DNA from 2 places in the Lysinibacillus sp. NPDC093688 genome. Region 1 is predicted to be linked to the other one. Evidence: predicted binding sites of a transcription regulator. Region 1 holds the regulator's gene; the other holds the start of a gene.

What was found. Region 1 encodes LexA, which represses DNA repair genes until DNA is damaged. Its sites were predicted from a motif close to CGAACATATGTTCG; they were not measured.
Region 2: the regulator LexA is predicted to act here: its motif matches at 2,646-2,659, upstream of recA (recombinase RecA).

What each region holds. Positions count from the first base shown of each region.
Region 1 is NZ_JBNNUX010000043.1:26,798-32,578, forward strand. It holds gene ACQKN2_RS22065 (potassium transporter) at 1-679, shown strand, start outside; gene ACQKN2_RS22070 (prepilin peptidase) at 739-1,491, shown strand; gene ACQKN2_RS22075 (gamma-glutamyl-gamma-aminobutyrate hydrolase family protein) at 1,589-2,314, shown strand; gene ACQKN2_RS22080 (hypothetical protein) at 2,378-3,115, shown strand; gene lexA (transcriptional repressor LexA) at 3,443-4,060, opposite strand; gene yneA (cell division suppressor protein YneA) at 4,224-4,541, shown strand; gene ACQKN2_RS22095 (YneB family resolvase-like protein) at 4,538-5,203, shown strand; gene ACQKN2_RS22100 (hypothetical protein) at 5,299-5,457, shown strand; gene ACQKN2_RS22105 (hypothetical protein) at 5,450-5,758, shown strand.
Region 2 is NZ_JBNNUX010000010.1:36,453-42,233, reverse strand. It holds gene ACQKN2_RS10315 (helix-turn-helix domain-containing protein) at 1-403, shown strand, start outside; gene pgsA (CDP-diacylglycerol--glycerol-3-phosphate 3-phosphatidyltransferase) at 454-1,032, shown strand; gene ACQKN2_RS10305 (competence/damage-inducible protein A) at 1,050-2,309, shown strand; gene recA (recombinase RecA) at 2,742-3,809, shown strand; gene rny (ribonuclease Y) at 4,820-5,781, shown strand, end outside.

The sequences.
Region 1 (5,781 bases):
TGCAGCCATTTTATTTGCGCTATATTACTATATAGTAACACCTAAATTAGAAGAAGTAGATGCGAAGGAAAGTTCAATTAACTCCCTTCAACAAGAAATATCTACAATTCAGAAGCAAATTGCTTTAATTGAAGAGAATGGCAAATCAGCTAGTACAAGTAATTTAACATTGCGTAAAAAGGTACCTCAAACTCGAGCTATTGAAGAGGTAATTCGAAATATTGAAGAGATTGAAGCAGTGACGGGAACGCGGGTAGAAGCTATGGACTTTAATAATTATGATTCGCTCGTAATGGATTCTACTATGACAGATCCCAACTCGACAAATTCTGAGGAACAGGTTGAACCAAAGCAATCTGCAAATAAAGCTGAGGAACAAGCTGTTGCTAAAAATGATGAAACGCCTGAAACGCAAGATAAAATACCAACTGCTACTTTCACTAAAGACTCCTTACCAAAAGAATTAAAACTAGTAACATTCAATATTGATGTTGCCGCATTGGACAATAAAGCGATGGTTGAGTTTATAAAAGAGATTGAAAAAATTGATCGTGTCATGAAAATTGATGCAATCGATTTCACATCAACTGGAGAGGAAGCAAAATTCCAGGAGGATGCAGATACAACCTTAAAATCTACCATACAAGTAACGACGTTCTATTATGAAGGACAACTGTAAATTAGATGGCGCGCATACTTCAAATGTATGGGCGTCAATTAGTATAGGAGGACATAAAAATGGAGATGGTTTATACAATTACTGTTTTCATATTTGGGCTCGTTTTAGGCTCGTTTTTTAATGTAGTGGGCTTACGTGTGCCCTTGAAGGAGTCCATTGTGCGTCCACCCTCGCATTGCACTTCTTGTAAGAGACAGTTGACGGCACTTGATTTGGTACCTGTTTTGTCTTATTTATTTTTAGGTGGAAAATGCCGTAGCTGTGGGCAAAAAATTTCTTGGATTTATCCACTGATGGAACTTATAACAGGGGTATTATTTGCTTTTGCTTATTGGAAATTAGGCTTTAGTGCAGAATTTTTCGTAGCTCTATTATTTATTTCATTATTAGTCATTATTGTTGTATCCGATTTTGCATATATGCTTATTCCGGATAAGGTACTACTATTCTTTTTACCTTTGCTAGTTTTAGGGCGCGTCATATCACCTTTGTCTCCGTGGTGGGACAGTATAGTTGGTGCTGTTGTAGGATTTGGCATATTATATTGTATAGCTGTCCTATCAAGAGGTGGTATGGGTGGAGGCGATATTAAATTATTCTTTTTACTGGGTCTTGTGCTTGGGACAATACATGCACTTCTAACACTATTTGTAGCCGCTGTGATTGGCATGATTGTTGGAATAGTTATGTTAAAAGTACGCGGACAGGGAAGAAAAACGCCTATACCATTCGGTCCATTTATTGCTCTAGCGGCGATTATTATCTATTTCTATGGGGATGCGTTGATGAATTGGTATCTCGGATTTTGGTAAATAATCAGGGGTGCCCTCAATGATTCATAGTCTTCATCAATCAGGCTTTTTTAGGCAGAGTTAATGCGAGATAAATTTTGTAGATCATGGAGGGGATATGATGAAACCAATTATCGGTATAACAGCCTTTGTAGAGGATGATTTGTCCTCAAGATTAAATGCCGCCTACAGCAAAAGTATAATTGAGGCTGGGGGTATTCCACTAATCATTCCGCTTGGAGTGGAAGAGGATGTGGCACAAATTTTATCGTTGACGGACGGATTATTACTTTCGGGCGGGCATGATGTACATCCATTTCTTTTTGGTGCAGAACCTACACCAAAATTAGGGAAGGTTCATCCAGAAAGGGATTCAGTAGAACTCTCCTTAATTGAAGCAGCCTATATTCGGAAAATGCCGATTTTCGGAATTTGCCGAGGGATTCAAATGCTAAATGTGGCGTTTGGAGGCACAGTTTATCAAGATATTGAGAGCGAGCATCACAGTCGAAAATTAATGAAACACATGCAACTAGCGGCACGAGGCGTTACTACACATCATGTTCATCTAACACCAGATACATTATTAACAACGATTATTGAGGAAGAAAAAATTGCTGTGAATTCATTTCATCATCAAGCAATAAACGTAGCAGCAGAAAAATTGAAAGTAGTAGCCAAATCAAGTGATGGAATCGTTGAAGCGGTAGTACACGAAGATTTACCATTTTGTCTAGCGGTACAGTGGCATCCAGAGGAGCTCGCCATTGCAGGTGATGAAGTATCCAAGAAATTATTTACTGCATTTGTAAAAGCGAGTTTGAAATTCAAGGTAGAGGTATAAAACTTTAAAAGCAATACATGGCATAGAATTTTTTATCAAGGGCAAGATAACCTTGGTGATGAAATGAAAAAATTAGAGTTGGGTTTGCTGGCCTTTTTACTGTTTTGTGTTTCAATGCAACATGTAATGGCAGGACCTTATAATGATGACGTAGTAACCCATTTTTTGCTTGCGATGGTCAAAAAAGATGAAAAACAGGTGAAGAAGTATGTATCTTCAAATGTAAAAATTCCTGAAATAAGGGAAGAGACCGCAATTAGTAGACTTTCAGGTTACCCTTCCGCTAAAGAGAATGTAAGAGTAGCATTGGCTTATTTTAACGATGGAGACAATATGCCTGAAAGAATAGCCTTTATATGGGAAGTGACTTTTCATCAAGAAGAAGTTACAGATATACGAGTTGTTTACGATGGTTCCAATCCATTTATGAATGAATCGAAAATTATGAAGGAATATATGAACAAGCATATTGCGAATATCTTGACCGTATCCAAGTTTCCTTTTGACATCACGCATGTAGAAGGAAGTATAAACCAAGATATTCTTCTAATAAGGTATCAAAATGTAAATTTACATGGTTTGTTGCAGGTGAAAGTTGAACCGAAAGAAGAGGATTTGAAGGCAGCAGAAGGTGAAAATATGTACACCTTAAAAAATGGAACAAAAGCATTGTATCAGCCGGACGTGAATCAACTGATTTTTGTTCATGACAGTTTTAACTATTCAATTAGTATAGAAAGTGAAATAACAAAAGATTTCACAGTGCATGATTTGCTTGAAATTGCTAACTCAATGTTTTAAAGGCTATCATCATAACGTGTGGTTGATTTCCGTTCCGACTGGGCGCTTTCCTGGGGGCGTCCGATGAGCCGCTTCGCTACGCTGCAGGGTCTCATCTGTGACGCTAAATCCCCGAGGAGTCGCCCAGTCTCCACTCTAATCAACTTATATACATGGTATACGTTTTTACAAATGTCATCCTCTACTTTTAGGGGTACAGGACCGAATCCATTTTAAAGTGGGTTCTTTTTTTGTGTGAAAAATGGCACTCAAAACATAAGAAAAAGAGGTTATATGCCCATTTGTGAACATAAAATCCTCTTTTTATACTTTGCTATTGAGTTACTTTTAATGTACACGACGATAAAGACCTACAACATGTCCCAAAATAGAAACTTGGTCTACGATAATTGGTTCCATTGTTGCGTTTTCAGGCTGTAAACGGAAATGACTTTTTTCTTTAAAGAAACGCTTTACAGTTGCTTCATTCTCTTCAGTCATTGCTACGACAATATCACCATTATCAGCTGTTGATTTTTGTTTAACAATAACTAAATCTCCGTCTAAAATGCCAGCTTCAATCATTGATTCACCCATAATTTCTAGCATAAATAACTGATCTTCACTTGTCCCATAAATATCTGGTAGTGGGAAATATTCATCGATGTTTTCAACAGCAGTTATCGGAGAACCTGCAGTAACCTTCCCGACAAGTGGGACATGTATAACATGTTGCTTTTGAATAGAATCCTCTGGCTCTAGAATTTCAATGGCACGTGGTTTAGTTGGATCGCGTCGAATCAAGCCTTTTTGCTCTAAACGAGCTAAATGTCCATGAACTGTAGAGCTTGAAGCAAGTCCAACTGCTTCACCAATCTCACGTACAGATGGTGGATACCCCTTTGCGCGTACCTCTTCTTTAATGAAATCTAGTATGGCCTCTTGTCTTTTCGAGACTTTTTTCATGATTGCTCACCTCTTTTTTCTAATCATTCTACTTATTAGTAGTATAGCAGAATGCGAACACTTAAGCAAACATAGGTTCGAAAAGTGTTTGACAAAAACGTTTGTTCGCATTATTATAAGAACATATATTCCGAACAAACATTCTCGAAAAGGGGTTATAAACATGAACTGGTTTAAAAAAAATCCACATATTACAATTTTATTAGGAGCTTGTCTACTATTTACAGCATATCTTTTTATAACAGACCCAGGCGAGGTTACATACGCAGAAATTGAAATCGAACATGGTGATAGCTTATGGTCGTTAGCCGAACAATACCGTGGTAAAATGAAGTCGGATGAATGGATTAAGCTTGTTAAGACAGAAAATGAATTATCGAACGTACGAATTATTGCAGGTAAATCTCTAGTGATTCCAGTAGTGGGTGAGGACCAACCCATTCCTATAAATTCAATTGAAATTGCGAGAAATGTAAAATGATAACTAAACAACAATCGGCTGTTGTCTATTGCCGTGTGAGTACAGAAAAAGAGACACAAAGCTCCTCGTTAGAGCGTCAGGAGGAGGAGTTAGTACGCTATGCTAAAGAGCAGGGTTATGAAGTGAAGCATGTTTTTAAGGATAAGCATAGTGGCTATGATGTGGAACGAGAAGGTTTACTAGAAATGCTCGATTTCATAAAAGAAAAAGAAGTAGCAGCATTATTTGTGCAGGATGAAACACGCTTAGGGCGTGGAAATGCTCGAATGGCCGTGTTGCATTTATTGCAGAAAACTGAAACTAATGTTTTCTCTATGCGAGACGCGGGACCTGTACAATTAAATGAAATGGATACGATGCTCCTAGAAATTTTAGCAATTGTAGAGGAGTACCAGCGCAGAATCCATAATGCTAAAATACGTCGTGGCATGCGTCGAGCGGTTGAAAATGGCTATCGCCCTGAAAACAATTTATCAAACCGAGGAAATCCAAACGGTCAAGAACGTAAAGATGTCCCTATAGAGGAAATCGTCAAGTTACGTAATCGAGGCTTCACATTTGAGGAAATCGCTGTGACTCTTAGGGGGCTAGGCTTTGACGTAAGCAAAGCTACTGTCCATAGGAGATATCGGGAACATCAAGAGGGAAACGAAATAAAATAACGTTTTAATCAGTGGGAGTTTTCCTACTGATTTTTTTCTTTTTAAAGGCTCTAGCTGAAGGTGAAGGAGACAAGTAGTCACGATAGAATGGCGAAGTGACGGTTAGGACAGCGAAAGATGTGGATAGAATCGCCAAAGTGATGGATAGGACAGCGAAAAACGTGGATAGAATCGCTGAAGTGACGGATAGAACAGCGAAAGACGTGGATAGAATCGCCGAGGTGACGGATAGAATTAGAGAAAAACGTGGATAGAATTGCCGAAGTGACGGATAGAACAGAGAAAAACGTGGATAGAATCGCTGAAGTGACGGATAGAACAGAGGAAAACGTGGATAGAATCGCTGAAGTGACGGATAGGACAGCGAAAAACGTGGATAGAATCGCTGAAGTGACGGATAGAACAGCGAAAAACGTGGATAGAATCGCTGAAGTGACGGATAGAACAGCGAAAGACGTGGATAGAATCACCAAAGTTATGGATAGAACAGCGAAAGAATTTTTTAAAATAAGAGAAGTAGCCATTTCTACTTCTCTTGCTCAATATTCTATATAATGTTTGAAAAGGAACTTGCCATC
Region 2 (5,781 bases), on a different contig from region 1:
AAAAGACAAGCAAGAGTCAACAGATTCAAAAGATTCAGCAAAGGAAACACCTGACGAAAAACAAACTGAAGACGGTAAGCAATCGATTTCAGCGGGGACTGTTGAAGCGGATGGTGCTACAACTTCTTATACGTTAACAGGTGCAGATACAGTTAAAATACGTATCGAAGTATCAGGTCCTACATTTATCGGTATTCGAAACCAACAGCAACAAGAAATACTAACTGATACTCGTGTATATAATGCAGGAGAAGTGGTAGAATTCGACGCAACATCTCAAAATTACGCACGTATTCGCTTAGGTAATTCAACGCAAGCCAAGGTATACATTAATGACGAGCCTTTAACGTATGCACAGCAAGCAGTAACGCAAAACATCGTCATCAATTTCAATAAAGAATAGTAGTCATCTAATGATGACTACTTTCTTTCATCATGAAAGGTGTTAGAAAAATGAACATTCCAAATAAAATTACCATCTCTCGAATATTACTTATTCCGTTCTTTGTCATTGTTATGATGTTTGATTTTGGCTGGGGAACAATGTCACTATTCGGTGCGGATATGCCTGTTCATCACTTTGTAGGTGCACTCATTTTTATTTTTGCTTCAGCGACTGATTGGGTGGATGGTTATTACGCACGTAAGTATAATCTTGTGACAACATTTGGTAAGTTTTTAGACCCACTTGCTGACAAATTGCTCGTTTCTGCAGCTTTTATTTTAATGGTAGAGCTAGATATGGCGAGTGCTTGGATAATTATTATCATTATTAGCCGTGAGTTTGCAGTAACTGGCCTTCGTTTAATATTGGCAGGTGAAGGAGAAGTTGTTGCGGCAAACCAACTTGGTAAAATTAAAACGTGGGCCCAAATTGTGGCCATCGGAGCGGCACTTTTACACAATACAATCTTTACACTTATTGGTATTCCATTTGATACAATTATGCTATATATTGCATTGTTCTTTACACTATGGTCTGGATGGGATTACTTCTATCTAAATCGACGTGCCTTACTTGACTCTAAATAAGAGAGGTCTTGAGGATCATGAATGCTGAAATTCTTGCGGTTGGCTCAGAGTTATTGCTTGGTCAGATTTCGAACACAAATGCAAGATTTATTTCTAGTCAGTTGTCTGAATTGGGGATAAATGTGTATTATCACACGGTTGTTGGAGATAATGCACAACGTTTAGAAGAAGCTATTTCCATTGCAGAGACTCGTGCTGATTTAATCATTTTTTCTGGGGGGCTTGGGCCTACAAAGGATGATTTAACAAAGGAAACGATTGCTCGTCATCTTGACATTGCTCTCGAATTTGATGATAGCGCACTGGCTAATATTGAGCAGTTTTTTGCAAAACGAGGACGTCTAATGACAGACAATAATCGTAAACAGGCTTTAATAGTAGCAGGTAGTGAGGTGCTTGCAAATCATCACGGTATGGCACCAGGTATGATAGTAACAAAAGATGGTCGTACGTATATGTTGCTTCCAGGGCCACCTAAAGAGCTTGAGCCAATGTTCCAGTTTGAAGCAAAGCCCAAACTCGGTGCGATGTTAAATGCTGGAGGGGTTATACTATCGCATGTTATGCGTTTTTATGGCATTGGAGAGGCAGAGCTTGAAGTACGAGTCCAAGATATTTTAGATTCGCAAACAAACCCAACTGTTGCGCCACTTGCTTCTGACGGCGAAGTTACACTGCGTGTGACTGCCAAGGCAGAAACGGAACAAGAAGCGCAACAGCTTATTGCCGCAAAGGTAACAGAGATCCAAGCGCTTGTAGGGGACTATCAATACGGTATAGATGATGATTCTCTAGCCTCTAAAACAGTAGAAATGTTACTAGATAATAAGCTATCAATTTCTGCGGCTGAAAGTTTAACAGCGGGATTATTTCAGTCAGAGCTTGCGGAAATACCAGGTGTAGGGGATGCCCTTGTTGGTGGCGTTGTTACGTACACAGAAGAGGCTAAGATAAAACAGCTCGGTATTTCTAAAGAATTATTAACTACACATGGGATTGTAAGCAGTGAATGTGCAGCGGCTATGGCTAGCGCTGTACGTAAAAAATTTGATACAGATATTGGTATTGGATTAACAGGTGCAGCAGGTCCTACAGCCCATGATCATCAACCAGTGGGAACGGTTTGGATTGGTATCGCAATTGGTGATGAGAAACCGATCACGTATTTACTTCATTTATCGGGCATGCGTAATACAAATCGACTTCGTGCGGCGAAATTTACTTGTCATTATTTAATGCAGCTTTTGGAAGAAAGAGGCTTTAAAAAACGTTATTAAATATTAGACGTGTTGATAGGTAAATATAGGTCTATTATTGGCTGATAAAAGGATTTTTTGTTGATATTTTGCTAATGTATAACCATTTTAACTGATTGTAGCGTAGGGCTACTCGACTCCCGCGGGAAAGCGAGACAGGCGAGACCCTGCACGAAGCGTAGCGAAGGAAGCGGCTCGACGCTCGCCCGCAGGAAAGCGAGTAGCCCGTAGCGGAAATCAGAGCCTTCTAATTAATTGAAGTGGATAAAAATGGTTAATGAACATGCTTGATTAAATATCGTTAAAATAGAAATTTGGGTAATGGAAAGTTACCCAAATTTTTATTTTGAAGAAAAACGAATAAACGTTCGCTTTTTTCTTGCGTCTTCTCTCAAAAACAAGTATAGTAGAGATAGAGAAAAACAGTGAACAGTTTTCGAAGGAGGAAAATGAATGAGTGATCGTAAAGCAGCCTTAGAACAGGCGTTAAAACAAATTGAAAAGAATTTTGGCAAAGGTTCCATCATGAAACTTGGCGAAAAGACTGATTTAGAAATTGCTACATCTTCAAGTGGTTCGCTAGCACTTGATGCTGCATTAGGTATAGGTGGTTATCCACGTGGACGTATTATTGAAGTATACGGTCCTGAATCATCAGGTAAAACAACGGTTGCTCTTCATGCCATTGCAGAGGTGCAGGCAAATGGCGGACAAGCAGCGTTTATCGATGCTGAGCATGCGTTAGATCCAATATATGCACAAAAATTAGGTGTCAATATTGATGAGCTTCTATTATCTCAACCAGATACAGGAGAACAAGCGCTTGAAATCGCTGAGGCATTAGTACGTAGTGGCGCTATCGATATTATCGTTATAGACTCAGTAGCAGCATTAGTTCCGAAAGCGGAAATCGAAGGAGATATGGGTGATTCGCATGTTGGTTTACAAGCGCGTTTAATGTCTCAGGCTTTACGTAAGCTTTCAGGTGCGATCAATAAATCGAAAACGATTGCTATTTTCATTAACCAAATTCGTGAAAAAATCGGTGTCATGTTCGGAAACCCAGAAACAACACCTGGTGGTCGTGCACTTAAATTCTATAGCTCCGTTCGCTTAGAAGTACGTCGTGCAGAAGCTATTAAACAAGGTAATGACATTATGGGTAACCGTACAAAAATTAAAATTGTGAAAAACAAAGTAGCGCCACCATTCCGTACAGCTGAAGTTGATATTATGTACGGTGAAGGAATTTCAAAAGAGGGCGAAACAGTCGATTTAGGTGTTGAACTAGACATCGTTCAAAAAAGCGGTTCTTGGTATGCTTATGGTGATGAGCGTCTAGGTCAAGGTCGTGAAAATGCTAAACAGTATTTAAAAGAAAATCCAGCAGTGCTTGACGACATCGCAGATAAAATCCGTGCTTCTTACGGTATTGCATCATCATCTTACACAATTGCTGCGCATAGTGATGAAGAAGAAATGGATGAGGAATTAAAGCTTCTTCTTGAAGATGAAAAATAATATAAATGCATTGTTCCCACTCTTTATAGTGAGAGCAATGCATTTTTTTATTTACACATACTGGGGAATGTGGTTTTATAATATTTATTAGGATATCCATTTATGTAGCTCATCAAATTGATATAAGTTGATCTTTTTCCGACGGGGCGACTCCTTGGGGATCAGTAATAGAAGTACGAAGGCTAAAACCATCACATCCTGTGATAACGCCTTCGTTACCAACATCGGTGCTGTTGCTTCGCTTTCGCGCAAAAAACATCTGTTGGCCCGAGATCCTGCAGCGCATGCTAAGCGACGGCTAAAAACATTACGTCCTGTGATAACGCCTTCGTGACCAACATCATGGTTGCCCCGATAACCCCAGGAAAGCGCCTGGACGGAACGAAAAATCAACCACATATAATGTGATGAGCTATCTATTTTTCTTCCCGAAACATTTGAAGTAGAATCGGGAGTTTAAAGCTTTCATAGTTTTGTGAAAATAATTCCTAAGTACTGCTTCTGCGAAATAATGTTAAAAGTTAAAATAAGCGTAAGTGTAAAAAGTAATAGGTAATTAATTCTCTTAATGGATATGACTGACTTTTTTTCTTGAGAGGGCGAACAGATGCCTGACTATCCTTGACAGAGTTTGAGGCTAGCTATACAATTAAATATGTATAATTTCTGAATTATGACTTTAAATAGGCAGTACATTCTGACTTCATTTATAAAGGCTTTTGAAGACCTATTAAATGAAGATGAAGCCTCTGGCAGATGCCAAGGATTTTGAAAGAAATGAATAATAAGATGTTAGCCATAGATCTTCGCATCCTGCAAAAACGGCTAATGTATCTGCTTCGGTAAAAACGCCACTTCCTGTGATTTTACCGAATGTCAGACATCGTGTCTGCACCTTGTGCAGAATTAAACATGATTTAAAATCCGAGATGCAATTATTATGCCAAGGCGAAATTGATGTATGCGCCGACTGAAACTGTAATACCCAAATAGCAAGAGGAGGTGTTCATATGGATGGAATTACTATCATCTCCGCTTTGCTTGGACTCATCGTTGGTGCCGCTGTTAGCTATATCTATATGAAAAAAGTGAATGACTCAAAAATCACTGGTGCTAAACATGTCGCTGAAACTATCGTTGAAGAAGGAAAACGAGAAGCGGAGGCATTGAAGAAAGAAGCACTACTTGAGGCCAAAGATGAAACTCACAAATTTCGTACTGAAGCAGAAAATGACATTCGTGAACGTCGTTCAGAACTTCAGAAACAAGAGAACCGTTTATTGCAAAGAGAAGAGAATCTTGATCGCAAAGATGATGCTCTAAATAAGAGAGAAGCAAGCTTAGAGCGTAAAGAACAAGCCCTAAGCGAAAGACAACAGCATATTGAACAGATGGAAAGCAAAGTGGACGAGCTCGTTGCCTTGCAAAAATCAGAGCTAGAACGAATTTCTGCTTTAACTAGAGATGAAGCAAAAGCTATAATCTTAGGAGAAGTAGAAAAAGAGCTAACAACTGATATTGCTGTGATGACGAAGGAAGCTGAGACACGTGCGAAGGAAGAATCAGATAAAAAAGCACGTGAAATTTTATCATTGGCGCTGCAACGTTTTGCAGCAGATCATGTTGCTGAGACAACAGTATCTGTCGTGAACTTGCCAAATGATGAAATGAAAGGTCGTATTATTGGTCGTGAAGGTCGTAACATCCGAACTTTGGAAACGTTAACAGGTATAGATTTAATTATTGATGATACTCCAGAGGCGGTTATTTTATCAGGCTTTGATCCAATTCGTCGTGAAACGGCTCGACTTGCACTTGAAAAACTTGTACAGGATGGCCGCATTCACCCTGCTCGAATTGAGGAAATGGTGGAAAAAGCTCGTCGTGAGGTGGATGAACAAATCCGCGAAACAGGTGAGCAAACAACATTTGAAATTGGTATTCATAACTTACATCCAGATTTAATGAAGAT